2 regions of the Paenibacillus sp. 1182 genome follow, and region 2 is predicted to be linked to the other one. Evidence: riboswitches for the same ligand, from Rfam matches in the RefSeq annotation. Region 2 holds a riboswitch; the other holds the start of a gene.
What was found. A riboswitch is a leader RNA that binds a small molecule or an ion and turns the genes downstream of it on or off. The one in region 2 is predicted to bind S-adenosylmethionine.
Positions count from the first base shown of each region.

Region 1: it holds a riboswitch for S-adenosylmethionine, as region 2 does, so the genes downstream of both, JOD82_RS17050 (methionine ABC transporter ATP-binding protein) here and metA (homoserine O-acetyltransferase MetA) in region 2, are expected to answer to the same signal.

Region 1 is NZ_JAFICR010000008.1:91,267-98,839, reverse strand. It holds gene JOD82_RS17060 (MetQ/NlpA family ABC transporter substrate-binding protein) at 1-564, opposite strand, end outside; gene JOD82_RS17055 (methionine ABC transporter permease) at 639-1,307, opposite strand; gene JOD82_RS17050 (methionine ABC transporter ATP-binding protein) at 1,304-2,326, opposite strand; SAM riboswitch class I at 2,463-2,603, opposite strand; gene JOD82_RS17045 (Cthe_2314 family HEPN domain-containing protein) at 2,729-3,454, opposite strand; gene JOD82_RS17040 (UbiD family decarboxylase) at 3,506-5,272, opposite strand; gene JOD82_RS17035 (COX15/CtaA family protein) at 5,402-6,331, opposite strand; gene JOD82_RS17030 (thioredoxin family protein) at 6,551-6,895, opposite strand; gene JOD82_RS17025 (DUF2515 family protein) at 7,135-7,573, shown strand, end outside.
Region 2 is NZ_JAFICR010000010.1:222,219-229,791, forward strand. It holds gene JOD82_RS20390 (aminotransferase class I/II-fold pyridoxal phosphate-dependent enzyme) at 330-1,508, opposite strand; gene JOD82_RS20395 (PLP-dependent transferase) at 1,505-2,689, opposite strand; gene metA (homoserine O-acetyltransferase MetA) at 2,815-3,732, opposite strand; SAM riboswitch class I at 3,851-3,976, opposite strand; gene corA (magnesium/cobalt transporter CorA) at 4,529-5,464, shown strand; gene JOD82_RS20410 (HRDC domain-containing protein) at 5,625-6,632, opposite strand; gene JOD82_RS20415 (ROK family protein) at 6,798-7,573, opposite strand, start outside.

The sequences.
Region 1 (7,573 bases), on a different contig from region 2:
CAGGTTTTTCTTATTTTCAGTAATATCTTTTACCGTAGCTTCAATGTTGCTTGCGTCTTTCAGCTTGATCAGACCTTGTTTTTCCAACAACAACAATGCACGGCCTCCGTTTGTTGCATCGTTCGGAATGGCTACCGTTGCGCCATCTGGGAGTTCATCAAGCTTTTTATATTTTTGGGAGTAGATGCCGAAAGGCTCCAGGTGAACCGCGCCCACAGAAACCAAATTCATTTTGCGCTCTTTGTTCATAACATTCAAGTAAGGTACATGTTGATAGAAGTTAGCATCCAACTGCTTGTCAAACAATTGAACGTTCGGCTGTACATAGTCGTTAAACTGAACGACTTGGAGACGAACCCCTTCTTTTTCCAACTGAGGTTTGATTGCTTCCAAAATTTCCGCATGCGGCACAGGAGAAGCTCCAACTTTCAGCTCCACTTCACGTGGTGATCCGCCTGTATTTTCGGCCGCATTGTTTGTATCCGATGTTGTGCTCTTTGTGCCGCAAGCAGCCAGCACCGCAATTAATGTCAAGCTTAATACAGCCAATACCCATTTCTTCATGTTATTACCCCTCCAATAATTTGTAATATTCAGGAGCAGACGTCCTGATCAATAAGGATATCTATATGTTTTCCCTATTTTCGAGTATAATGCCGCACGAGACGGTCTCCCGCCATTTGCAGCAATTGAACCAATACGACCATCAGCACGACCGCAACGATCATTACAGCCGTTTCATAACGATAATAGCCGTAGTTGATAGCCAGTGTACCCAGTCCACCGCCCCCGATCATCCCGGACATTGCCGTGTAGGATACGAGTGTAACGACGGTAATGGTTAATGCGGCTAGCAGTCCCGGAAGTGCCTCACGTAACAGCACACGCCGGATAATTTGTCCTGTCGAGGCCCCCATTGCTTGTGCGGCTTCAATGACACCCTTGTCCACTTCACGCAGAGACGTTTCGACAAGACGTGCGAAGAATGGGGCAGCCCCGATAACCAATGGTGGGATGGTTCCCAACACCCCGGTCGAGGTACCTACCAGCGATCGTGTAAAAGGAATAAGTGCAACGATCAAAATGATAAATGGCACGGAACGTAAAATGTTAACGATGAATGATAATACAATGTATATCACCTTCATCAGAGTCAACGAGGAGCGGCTCGCCAGAAACAATAATATGCCGAGCGGCAAACCAATAATGAGGGTGAACAATGCGGATGCACCGAGCATCTGAAGGGTTTCCATAGTAGAATTCCCTAGCTCTTCCCAACTCACTTGTGAAAAATCAAGTTCGCTCATTGTCCGATCACCTCCACATCAAGTCCTTGCCCAGACACTTCGCGCAGCGTATGCTCTATATCCTCATGATTTCCTTCAAAACGAACGATTAGCTGACCATAGGGTACATTTTTAATCGTAGATATGGTTCCCTGCAAGATCGCAAAATCAACCCCAGTGCTTCGAGCCGTACGCGACAGAATCGCATCATATGTTTTGCTGCCCAAAAAGGAGATACGCACCACCTGTGCCGACTCGCCGCCACCTGCTGCCGCAATCGCTGCTTGCAACTCCTCGGGATGTTCTGACTCCCGCTGGATAAAGTCCTTGGTTACCTGGTGCTGTGGCTTCAAAAATACTTCCGCCACCGGACCTTGCTCCACGATGTCACCCTGATGAATGACGCCAACTTTATCACAGATGCTTTGAATGACATGCATTTCATGTGTAATCAGCACGATGGTTAAATTAAATCGCTGATTAATATCCAGCAGCAATTTCAGGATAGACCCCGTCGTCTGCGGATCAAGCGCAGAAGTCGCTTCGTCACACAGCAATACATGAGGATCACTAGCCAACGCCCGCGCAATTCCTACCCGCTGTTTCTGTCCACCTGAGAGCTGTGACGGATATTTTCCACTGTGCTCTTCGAGACCCACCAGTTCCAGCAGTTCACGGACCTTCTGGTCCAACTTCTGCTTGGGCGTGTTTACCAGCCGCAACGGAAATGCAATATTGTCATATACCGTCGCCGAAGACAACAAATTAAAATGCTGAAAAATCATTCCGATTTTTCGGCGCTGCATTTGTAACTGGGATTGATTCACAGTAGTGAGGTTTACCCCGTCTACCCATACTTCACCTGAAGTAGGGCGTTCCAATAAATTAATACAGCGGATCAATGTACTTTTCCCCGCTCCGGAGTGACCAATCACTCCGAATATTTCTCCACGCTTTATAGAAAGATTCAACCCAGACAGCGCATTAACGCGTCGGTTGCCTTTGCCATAATGCTTGGTTAACTGCTTAAGCTCTATCAACGTGCTGCGACCCCCTTCACTTCTTCCTTACCCTTTTTACCAGTTGTCATCTCTCAGGATTGTATAAAATCGCTATTTATTTATACAAAAAAGAGCCCCTTTCACAGAATGAAAAGGGCCCCACCTAGCGATCCTTTTCTCATCTGCCAAAATCGCTATAACTCTAGCGGTTTTGTAGGAATTAGCACCATCATGTTCCCTCCCAGTGTATTACACCGGGAAAAAAACGGGTTGCCGGGCTTCATCGGGCCAGTCCCTCCACCTCTCTGGATAAGAAAAATATGTTAAACTCCAGCTTTAGCTGTCCGTTAAGTTTATATAAAAAAACATAATTCAAGCATTTTTCTGAAACTAGGTTTCAGTATAGATAGTTTACATTGCTTTGTCAAAGGATATTTTCTATCATATTTTTGGGCGTACTGCCCGGTTCTCCCATTGTTTCGCAGTATAAGTAAAGGCGATTGACAACGACCGACACACCATTTCCAAGCCCTGCTGCAAATCTTCCAAATGGTGATCGAGATCCTCCAGTTGGATTTTTCCATACAAAGCTCGGTGTCGTTGCCAGAGATCATCCTGCATTTCCGTATTCATATAGTGTATCTCCGTATTTCGCCGCTTACGCAGCCGATTGATGGCATCGTTGTATGTATCCTTGATATCATTTAAATTATCGGTCAATACAGGATGCATTTTGAGATACTTGAGCTGCCGCAACACGGTAAAATACGAATAATGAGCCTTATACTGCCCTGTTTTTAAATCATACAGATCATTTAGCCAGTTGCCCAGCTTATCCAAAATGGAAAATACCCTCACAAACCCATCTTTATAAAAGAAAACATACAATGCATAGTCGGATTTTTCATCCTCACTCATATCTTCAGCATATCCGGCTTTCACTTTCATACGGAAAAAGGCGGCAGCATGATGGCTCTGCTCCAGTTCATCCAGAGATGACATTAGACCGCGTGTCAAAATATCCGCCTTCCGAAAATCGTGGGTCGGATCTCCACCAGCCTGAATTTGCCGTTCCAGCAGGTTCAACATATCTGACATGCTATTCATGGCATCTAGCAGGATGCCCTTGTTCACACGCGGCGGCTCACCCAGTAGCTTGCGTATCATGCTTACGCCTCCTTATAAATATAAAATCCGGCTGTAGGTTTAATTAGGGCGTCAAGCGAAATAACTTGTCCATCGTTGATCTACAAGCTTAACAATATCCTCACGCGGTAACACCTCATCCGGATACCCCGGCTTCATACGCGCATCCACTACAATCGGCAGCTTATAGTTCAGATGATGCAAACGCACTTCGCTGTCCGCGTACATATCCGTAGCCGGGTTAAAGCGAGTGAATACCGTCCACAGGAACGAGGCTTGAGAGCGAACGACTTCCTTGGCATCGTCCACAATGAAAACGAGCGGCCACTCTTGCTCACCCGCAGCTAATCGCTCCAATACACGCGCAGCGAGTTCAGGCTCCTGCTCAAAGGAAGAGCCGGACACAACGAGGCACCCTCCGCAATAGGGCTCAATTTCACGAATGCCCGGCAGATCGCCTCCCTCATAAGCACGAGGCAATTCACGTACAGGCTCACCTATTCCCATCAGGATCGCCTTACTGCCATGATTCAGCTTGCGGCCTGTGTAATCGAGTGTATCGTGTGACGTGTGATTGAAAATAAATAAATCCCTTGCTGGATTAAATCGCTCCAGAATGGTTTCTAACAGCAGGTTAAAGTCAGATAAATCAATGACTCGATCTGTCAGCATCAGGAACTTGGTCAATGACAATTGACCTTGACCCAAAATGGTAAAACCGGATACAAGCGCTTCACGGGAGTAGCTTTCACGTACGACTGCCGCTGCCAGCGCATGTACGCCCGTTTCCGCATACGCCCACAGGGACTTGACGGAAGGCATCACAAGCGGATAGGCAGGCGACAGCAGACGTTGCAAAAACTCACCGAGGTAGTAGTCTTCTTGCCGAGGCTTACCTACAATAGTTGCCGGATAAATGGCATCCTTGCGGTGATGCATATGTTTGACATGAAATACAGGGAAATCATGCTGTAATGAATAATATCCAAAATGATCGCCAAACGGGCCTTCCGGACGGCGTTCATGAGGTGGCACATAACCGCTGATTGCAAATTCTGCTTCTGCTGGAATCCGATGACCCCCAAGCGGGTCCTCTGTCATGGGCAGCTTGCCTCCCATAATAAGCGAAGCCAGCAACAGCTCAGGCAAGTTTTCCGGTGCTGGAGCAATGGCAGACGCAATCAGAGCAGGCGGGCCACCGATGATAATCGTCGTAGGCAACGGCTCATTACGCAGCTCCGCTTCATGATAATGGAAACCGCCGCCTTTATGAATTTGCCAGTGAATGCCCGTCGTCTGATCATCATAAATCTGAATGCGGTACATCCCCAGATTATGATCCTTGGGCTGACCTGGCTTCTCGGTATACACGAGTGGAAGGGTAATAAACGGTCCTCCATCCTCATGCCAACTGGTCACTTTAGGCAGTGGTGCCAGCGGAGCCTCTGTACGGCGAACTCCCAATACAGGAGCCTCGCTATGAGATACTGTTTTTAGGCCTACTTTTAGCATGTCCTTAATCAGGCCACGTTCATTCCACAATGCTTTGGGTGTAGGTGGAAACAATGTTTTGGTTGCTCCTACAATCGCATCCATCAGTTGCTCTGGGCGCGGGCCAAAAGCCATGTCCACACGGCGATTCGTGCCAAACAGATTACTGGCTACAGGAAACGGAGTTCCTTTTACATTCGTGAACAGCAGTGCCGGCCCTTCTTCCTCAATGACTCTTCGATGAATCTCAGCCAGCTCCAAGTAAGGATCGACAGGTGCCTCTATAATTTTAAGATGATTTTCTTTACGCAGTGCTTCAATAAATTGGCGCAAATTCTGGTAGATCAACTGGACGATTCCTCCTAAGCAAATCAAGCCCTCGAGAAACTCGTGGGCCTGGTTTGTTTCTTATATGCTATTATACGTGTTTAAACGCCACTTGGGCAAAAATCCGCTTCACTATGATCTATGAAATGCTTAGGTACGTTGTGCTTGGGTCGGAACAAGCTTGCGATCCGGTGACAATTGCCATACACGATAGCTCAGATAAGCCAAGATGGAGAACAACGATGCAATCACCAGCATATGCCCCAGCACGATAAACATGTAGATTTCAGGTCTGTTGACGTACAGCAAGATAATTCCAATCACCACTTGAAGCAGGATTAACAAGACCGATACAACACCCAATATACGGATGTCCCGGTGATTCGGGTGATAACGGTATGCGTAGTGACCCACAGCCAAGATAATGACGAACAGCAGACCGGCTGAAATCTGATGAAGCAACAGTGGAGATATGAAGCCTCCAATATTTACAACCTTCTGGATGACCGAGTGACTAAGCAATGCCCCTGAATAGACAGCAATATAGGTATAGATCGTCGATAGCCATATAAAATTACGAAAGCCCCGACTGACAGGCCCAGGAATCAGACGCGGAGTGTGGCGTGAGTCCGCATGCTCCTGCCAGGCCCCCAGCGTCATCATAGTCGCACTGGCAAAAGCGATAAGCGCAAAGCCAAAATGCAGTCCCATGACCGCAGCTGATTGGGAGAATATGACAGCCAACGCCCCCATTGCACCTTGTATGATCACAAACAAGAGCGTGAGCAGCGAGAATAGCTGTAAATCCTTTCGATGCTTCATAAACAGCAAAAAGCCAACAAATGAGGCGATAGAAAGAATCCCGGCCATGGCACTGACGGAGCGGTGAGAGAACTCAATAAGGGATGCGATCGTATGTGCCGGAACCAGCTTACCATTGCATAGCGGGAATTCCCGGCCACAGCCCAGACCCGAATCCGTCCGCGTCACAACACCTCCACCGAAGGTAGCCAAAAACATGACAATACATGTTACGAGTGCCAGCCATTTTAATATTCTAATTTTGTTATTCAAATTCACCCGTATCCTTCCAAATATAATATTTATTCACTTTATATGTTGTGAAATGATCACTTATAGTAATTATAACTGATATATCGTTCCTTGACATACGAGCTTTGTTGACAAAATGTGAACGTGTTCGTGAGAAAGCCGCCCCCTTGAAAGGAAGCGGCTTTCTGAATGTCTTGATGTTTAAAATTCAATTTGGAACCTTCATGTATGCATGTACAGCATTCATTATTTTGCCAAGCTCGCATGGACTTCAACAGCCCGATCCAAAAATTGCTCAATCTCCTCGCGGGATTTGCGCAGTCTGTTCACCAGACGTACCAGTTCTCGCCCTTCACTGTAAGCGATAAAGCTAGGAATCCCCAATACATTCTGCTCTTGACTGACGCTTTCGGCCTGTTCTACATCAATCTCAATTAATGTAAGCTTATCTGCATATTGTTGTTCCACATCAGGCATGAACGGATCAATGAAATGACAATCCCCACACCAGTCCGCCTTAAATACAGCCACCGTTACGCCCGGAGTGGATATTGCCTTATTAAAGTCTTCATGAGAGACGATTTTTTGCATGGATGATTCCTCCTTAAATTCTTTTTATACTGAAAAGATTGCACTTTCTATTGTAACGCCAAGTGAAGCTTTTGCACACTCCCCCATTCTGCTCACATGCCGATTGGAAGCCCTCTCATTGAGGCATACTAAATATATACTTAAGAATCCACCACATAAACGACGACATCCTAACAGCATACCCAACTTACTTGGCAGGATACGGGGATGCTTGCAGTTGGAAAGGAGGTTATTTAGTCATGTCTCTTACCGAATGGCTCCATACGGCATCTCGACAGCTTCAGGGAGGGCTAAAGTTACTGGGTTCCGTTCCCCGTGTTGCTGAGGAAGCTTGGGAAGGCAAACGGGCAGCCTGGACCGAATCCCGCAAATTACGCTACCCCTTGCGTGAACTAGCGTGGGATTATCATACGGCACAGGCCGCTATGAATGAAGCTGAAGCGTTAATGTTGGTGAACGGACCCGCTACGCGTCCCTCTTCTCTGAATATGCCCTTATGCGAAACAGACTGTGAGCTGCTGGAGCGGATCAAGAACGATACAGCACAGGAGAATCGCAGCAACGTTACCCGCACTGCTGCTTACCTTGAATGCTATCGTGGCTACCCGGAGTTACACTGGGCATTACTGGCTCACCTGGTTTCTCGTAATGGCGGCTATCATATGACCGATCTGAAAG
Region 2 (7,573 bases):
TCATGACTAGCCTTGTATGTTGTCTGTGCTATTTAGCATAGTAAAACCTAATGATAATACTAACATATCTTTAGGTAAGCAACCATACTTATTCCCGCTTTTTTCTGCTTTTCACCTAGGAAAACAGGCAACTGCCAAGCTTATCTCAACGTTGCATATAGCCAAAAAATAAGAAAACAGAACTGAAAAGTGTCTTTTTTCACACTGTCGTTCATGTTATTTTATAGAAAACAGCAAGCCTCCTGAAATACTGGAAACTTGCTGTTTAGTACTGTACATATTTGCTCTCAGCGTGAAAACGACAAAGATGCTGCGGATGTGCTAACGCTCTAGCGCAGCGCCTCATCCAGATCACTGATCAGGTCGTCAATATCCTCCAAACCTACGGAGAAACGGAGCAGTCCGTTCGTAATCCCGCGCTCCAATCGTACACTATGGGGCATAGCCGCATGTGACATCATCGCCGGATACGACAAGATGCTTTCCACAGCTCCCAGACTCACCGCTACAATTGGAATACGTACGCGACTGAGGACTTCTTTTGCACGCTCACCAGAACCCACATCAAAAGATATCACTGCACCATAACCGCTGGATTGGCGCTCATGAACTTCACGCCCTGGATGATTCTCCAGACCCGGGTAGTATACCGCCTCAATGTCGTTGCGCTCGTTCAGCCAGTTAGCGAGCTTCGCTGCGCTCTTTTCGCTGTGAGCCATACGAGCCTCCAGTGTCTTCATACCGCGCATGAGCAACCATGACTCCTGCGGAGCCAACACGGTACCCAGTCCATTTTGGAGCTGCTTGATTTGTCTTCCCAACGATTCGGTACGTGCTACCGCAAGTCCTGCCAGCACATCGCTGTGTCCGCCCAGAAACTTGGTCGCACTGTGCAATACAATATCAACTCCCTGCTCAATCGGACGTTGATAATAAGGTGTCATAAAAGTATTATCCAATAACGTTAAAAGCCCGTTGTCCTGTGCCCAAGAAGTTATTCCTGCCACATCGGTAATTTTGAGTGTCGGATTGGACGGAGTTTCCATATATACAGCCCTTGTATTCTCCTGCAACGCATCTTTCACAAGGTTGAGGTCCGTCATGTCGACGAAGGTCGTTTCGATATTCATCCGTTTCAAAATGGAGGTCAGCAGTCGATATGTTCCTCCATATACGTCCTCGGAAACAATGACATGATCTCCAGCAGACAAGAGCATAAATGTAGTAGAGATGGCCGCCATACCTGATGCAAAGGCAAAACCGCACGCCCCGCCTTCTAATAAAGCGATATAATCCTCCAAAGCTTGTCGTGTCGGATTACCTGAACGGCTATAGTCATGCTGTGGAGGATTAAAAATATCGTGATGGTGGAAGGTAGAAGCTTGATAGATCGGGACGCTCGATGCCCCCGTAACGCTGTCAATTTCAGAGCCAAAATGCAGCAGCTTGGTAGCGAACTTCCGCTCTTTGTTCAGATCCTGCCCGATCCTCCTCGCATCCTCTATCATTGCAGCTCTCCTCCTTCTACTTCTTGACGTGCCGCTTCCAACGCCGAACGTAAATCTTCAATTAGGTCGTCTGTATGCTCAATGCCTACGGAGAAACGCAACAGCCTGTCATCTACCCCGACTGCATCCCGAATTTCTGCTGGTATGTCCGCATGTGTCTGCACAGCGGGATAGGTCATTAACGATTCCACACCGCCGAGACTTTCCGCAAACGCAATGAGCTTAATGTGACGAAGCAAAGGTTCCACATAACGAGCATCCTTTACTTTAAAGGAAAAGATACCCGTATTTCCGCTGGATTGTTTATTTTGAATCTCACGACCTGGATGGCCTTCTAGAGCTGGATAAAATACTTCCGCCACAGCCGGATGCGTCAGTAAATAGTTAGACAGCACTGTTGCATTATGCTCGTGCCGGTCCATACGCAGCGCTAACGTCTTCATGCCCTTCATTAACTGGTAGCAATCGCTTGGGGAAAGCACTGCCCCTATGGAATTGTGCAGGAATGCAATTTCAGCTGATAGCTCTTTGCCTTTGGTTACGATCAACCCTGCCAGCACATCATTGTGTCCGCCCAAATATTTGGTTGCGCTATGTACCACAATATCCGCGCCCAGTTCCAATGGCCGCTGGAAATATGGCGTTAGCAGCGTATTATCTACAATGGTAAGCAACTGATGTTGTGATGCCCATTTAGCCACCGCTCGAATATCAGTAATCATCATTAACGGATTTGTAGGCGTTTCTATGAATACAGCTTTGGTATTCGGTCGACATGACTGTTCGAGCGCTTCAAGATCGTTCGTATCCACATAACTGGCTGTCACACCAAATTTAGACAAAATACGCTCCAGCAAACGATACGTCCCGCCATACAGATCCAGCGATACTATGAGATGATCTCCCTGTCCAAACAATGCAAATACCGTTTGCAGCGCCGCCATACCTGAGCTGCATGCAAAGCCTGCATCACCCGATTCAAGTGCAGCAGAAGCCTCTTCCAGTACCTTTCGCGTGGGATTGATCGTCCGAATGTAATCAAATCCTGTGCTTTGACCCAGACGGGGATGGCGGAACGCCGTAGATTGGTAAATCGGGTAATTAACAGCCCCGGTTACTGGCTCTTCTACTGAACCGATTTGTGCCAATCTACTTTCGATTTTCCACTGTTTCTCACTCATATGAATCCTCCTGTTAACTTCCATAGTGGGTGCTATAACCAATCCTGCAAAAATGGATGTCAAAGACTATACTGCTGCGCTACTGCAAGGTGATACTCTACAAAGGTAAACTACATGCTCCTTTTTTAAATCTGGGGCCCGATATCATAAGGTGTTTCTTGGTATACATAATAGTTCAGCCAATTCGAGAATAATAAATTGGCGTGCGCCCGCCAAATTGAGGGGGGGGTGCGCTCAGGATCATCATTAGGAAAATAATTTTTGGGGACTTCAATATCCATTCCTTTGGCTACATCGCGGTCGTATTCCCATTTCAGTGAAAGCGGGTCATATTCAGAATGCCCAGTTACAAAAATTTGTTTACCGTCAAGCGTGGCTACGAGGTACACTCCAGCTTCTTCGGATTCGGATAAAACTTCTAATTCGGCGATATGATCAATATCTTCCCGACGAACCTCCGTATGCCTGGAATGAGGAGCATAAAACAGTTCATCAAAGCCGCGTAACAATTTTACTTTAGGTTTAATCACGGTGTGTGGAAATACACCGAAGCATTTGTAGTCGAGCCCATATTTAGGGACATCGAAATGATGGTATAAGCCTGCCTGTGAGGCCCAACAGATATGCATGGTAGAAGTTACATTCGTTTTCGTCCATTCAAAGATTTGCCGGATTTCCTCCCAGTAGTTCACATCCTCAAACTCAAGCTGTTCAACCGGGGCTCCTGTAATGACCATGCCGTCAAAACGACTGTTCTTGATCTCGTCAAACGTTTTATAGAACATGTTCAAATATTCTTGCGATGTATTTTTGGATACATGAGACTTCATATGCACCAGCGTGACATCCACTTGCAACGGCGTATTGCCGACCAGGCGCAACAGTTGGGTTTCCGTCGTTTCCTTTGTAGGCATTAAATTCAAAATGGCGATACGCAACGGACGAATATCCTGATGATAAGCCAAGCTTTCATCCATTACGAAAATATTTTCGCCCTCCAGCACTTCCTTAGCAGGTAATGTGTCTGGGATTTTAATCGGCATGTAAACTCACTCCTTGTTCGGTAAGTTTTGCGAAAATCGTCTTGTTGAGATGCCGGGCATATAATAAAAAGACCTTTCTCTGGTTAGAGAAAGGTCATATTTGTATCCATATGCGCCTCTCTCATCTGTCAGGGCAACGCGCTTTGTACAAAGCGCGCGTCCTGCAAGAATTAGCACCGTGCGATTAAAATCGCCGGTTGCCGGGTATCATCGGGCTAGTCCCTCCACCTGCTCTTGATAAGATTTCGCTATATTCATTTTGGGTTCACAAAGTTCTTGTTGTTCACTTTAATGCATCGGCTGGGCTTCGTCAAGATGGGACTTGCAAATTTGTAACCTGCATTCACATTTTGTCTACCTTTTCCATAGGTTAAATCATATCCCTCCTATCGCTGAAGCTCTTGACACTACTGTTGATTTTGCCCATGATTTTGCGCTTGAAAGGCCGTAGGCCGAGCGTTATACTATACAAGTGCTATTAGGCAAAAATATGGAGCAGTAGTGCAGACTTGAGTGTTTCCTGCGATACTGTGGCAATCTAAAAAAAGAACATTTGAGAGGTGAATCCGGAATGGAAGGCGACCCGAGTCCGAATAGGCGGCGATCCCTGAACAACAGCATAGGAATGACTTCAGCTTGCCGAAAGACGGGACGCCAGGCTCTGCATGCTCCAAAAGCCTCCGGCTTTTGATGAGAGTGCACGCTTACCCGCACCGGCTAACTGGCTAACTGAGTCCATTCCTTATGCTTAAGGTAAACGTATTTCCGTTACGGCGGAGCATAAGGAGTGACGTATATGAAAATCCGTTTGGTCAACAACGGGGTTTTTACCCCTGTCGAAGAAATTGAAATGGCGCTTACTGCACCGGCAGAAGGTTTTTATTGGATTGATGCCGATGTCGATGATTTGGCAGTGCTCCAGCCTTTATTTTCCATGCATGATCTTGCAGTAGAAGACTGTTTGAGTGAAGAAGAACAGCGTCCGAAGATTGAAATTTATGAAAGCCATTATTTTATCGTTGTAAATAGCATTCGTTTTGATGATGAAGAAATATTTTTGCGAGCTTTGAACATTTTTCTCGGCCGCCATTTTATCATTACGGTGACCAAGCAGAAAATCAATGAGCTTCGTACCCTCAAGCCTATGCTGTGGGAGCAAGAAGTCAGCCAGCCTGACCGTTTTATGTATCTGTTGGTCGACTTAATTGTTGACAACTATTTTCTGGTTGGTGACCGGATTGAGGTCCGCATTGAAAAGCTGGAAGAAGATATTCTAATGCATACGAAAAAGTCGCATTTGAACGAAATCATCGGCTTACGCAGTGAGATTCTGTGGCTGAAAAAAGTGTTGGGCCCGCAAAAAGAAGTCATCAATACCCTGAACAAGCGGGATTTGCGGCTCATCGACGATCAATTGCAAAAATATTTTAGCGACATTTATGAAAATGCTGTGAAAATTTCGGAGACTTTCGAAACTTACCGCGACTTGATGGGTAACCTTCGAGAAGCTTATCAATCCAGTATCGCCAACCGTGCCAATGAAATTATGCGTGTGTTTACAGCAATTACGACCGTATTTATGCCATTGACGGTCATTACCGGAATATATGGGATGAACTTCGATAATATGCCTGAGCTTCATACACGTTATGGCTATTTTGTCGTCATTGGTATTATGGTGGCATTAGGCGTCAGTATGTTCTGTATTTTCCGTAAGAAAGACTGGGTTTAAAAATAAAAGGGGAAAAAGTATCAAATTGGATACTTTTTTCTATTTTCAAGCTTGGTCATAAAAAGCAGCAGCCGTGTCCTGTGAGGAACTGGCTGCTGCTTTTTAGTATGTTGGACCCTGAATATACTTCAATACCCATCTTTATCCAAATAGTTCTATATTATCCAACATGTCGGTCGGGTACCTGCTGATGACGAAACCGTATACGGATCAGACGCAGACGCTCATAAATCTGATCCAGTCCTGTTTCGGTTGCCTTTTCTTCCCCATACACTTTCAGCATGACGGGCTTGAGCAACGTATCCCCCAACTCTTCATAAGCAGACCAGATAGCTGCCTGCTCCGCCTCAGATACATTCACCAATTCCTTGTGGATCAGCTTGTCCATATCAATACCGTCTCTATCCAAATGCTCCACAGCTTCAATCATCTCTCTACGATGCAAACCTGTCTTCATTCCGATATGCTCCAGTGAAAGACCGTCCGAAATGCCTTCAATAATCGTTCTAGTTAAGCTGAATTTGTTCAGCTCCTGCCTGTACTGGTTCTCTTTTTGCTTGTATAACCATGACAAAAAAACTTCTTCTTCCAGCGTCTCTGTTACCCAGTTCAACGGAAATGGCGTGGTCCGGTCATTTTGTGTCGTAATAGCCAATAGCTCCGTCCCATATTGCGACACCTTACCCTGACCCATACCAGGCAGCTCCAACAATTCTTCTTCGGTATGGGGAAGATAGACGCTAATGAGCCGAAGCAGCCGATTCGTAGCGATAAAATAAGGCGCTTTTCGTTCCGTTGCTGCTTTTTGCCGTCTCCACATCGTCAACTGCTCATACACTTCATCACGTGGAAACAAATCACTGTAGCAATACAGCTTTTGCAGCGTTTGTCCTCGTCCTGATGATCCTTCTTGCTCATGAAATACGCCATGGATTAAGGGCCTGTAGCCCTCAGCCATTTTGAGCGCCAGCTCATGACGGTATACATGCAGTAATTCCTGCCACAAGCTGCCCTCATACCAAAGGTCGTCTATACTTTCATCCGGGACATGGTGTGTGCTCCAGCCTGCACTCCATCCCCCTTCATGTTGCCCAATCCATACCTGAGCAAAATCCTCATAGCCCTGTTCATTCCGTTTGGACAAGCGATTTAAAAATACAATCTCCATGATTTCTTCCTCCCTCATATCGTTGAAAGACAGTCCCGCACAACACAAAAACGCAAAAAAAGCACCTATCCTGCGTATTCGCAAGAAAGGTGCTTCCCTTTTTGAGCCGTACTATACTGTTGCCTATATAATAACCGTACCTTGGAGTGCCGTCAACCATAAATTCTAATGATTCAGCTTTTCCTTTGCCAATGCCAGAGCACCGCACAATCCAGCATTGTCACCCAATCCCGGAGATACGATATATTGCTCAATATCTGTTGTCAGACTCGAATGCTGTACGTATCCGTTCAAAAGTTCTTGAAGCTTGGTACGAATGAGCGGGAACAGTTGGTCCTGCTTCATCACTCCCCCGCCCATAATAATTTTTTGCGGTGACAGGATTAATACATAGCTCATTAAAGCCTGTGCCAGATAGTACGCTTCCATTTCCCAGGCTGCGTGATCGACAGAAAGTTCATGTCCTTTAACCTTCCATCTTTTTTCGAGCGCAGGACCTGCTGCCAGTCCCTCCAAACAATCTCCGTGATAAGGACATGTCCCCTCGTAAGTATCTTCTGGGTGACGACGTACCAGAATATGCCCCATTTCCGGGTGAGATAATCCATGTATCAGCTTTCCACCAACCAAAGCACCTGCCCCGATGCCTGTGCCTATCGTGATATACAGACAGTTGTCCAATCCTTTGGCGGCACCCCAAATAGACTCACCAAGTGCTGCTCCATTCACATCCGTATCAAACCCCATAGGCACATCAAAATGCTCTTTCAGTTTACCAATCAGATTGTAATTTCCCCAATGTGGCTTTGGCGTTGTTGTAATATAACCATATGTATCACTACCTTCGATAGGATCAATCGGCCCGAACGATCCTACGCCCAATGCTTCAATGCCCTTGCCTTCAAAAAATGCGATGACATTCTCCATTGTTTCTGCTGGTG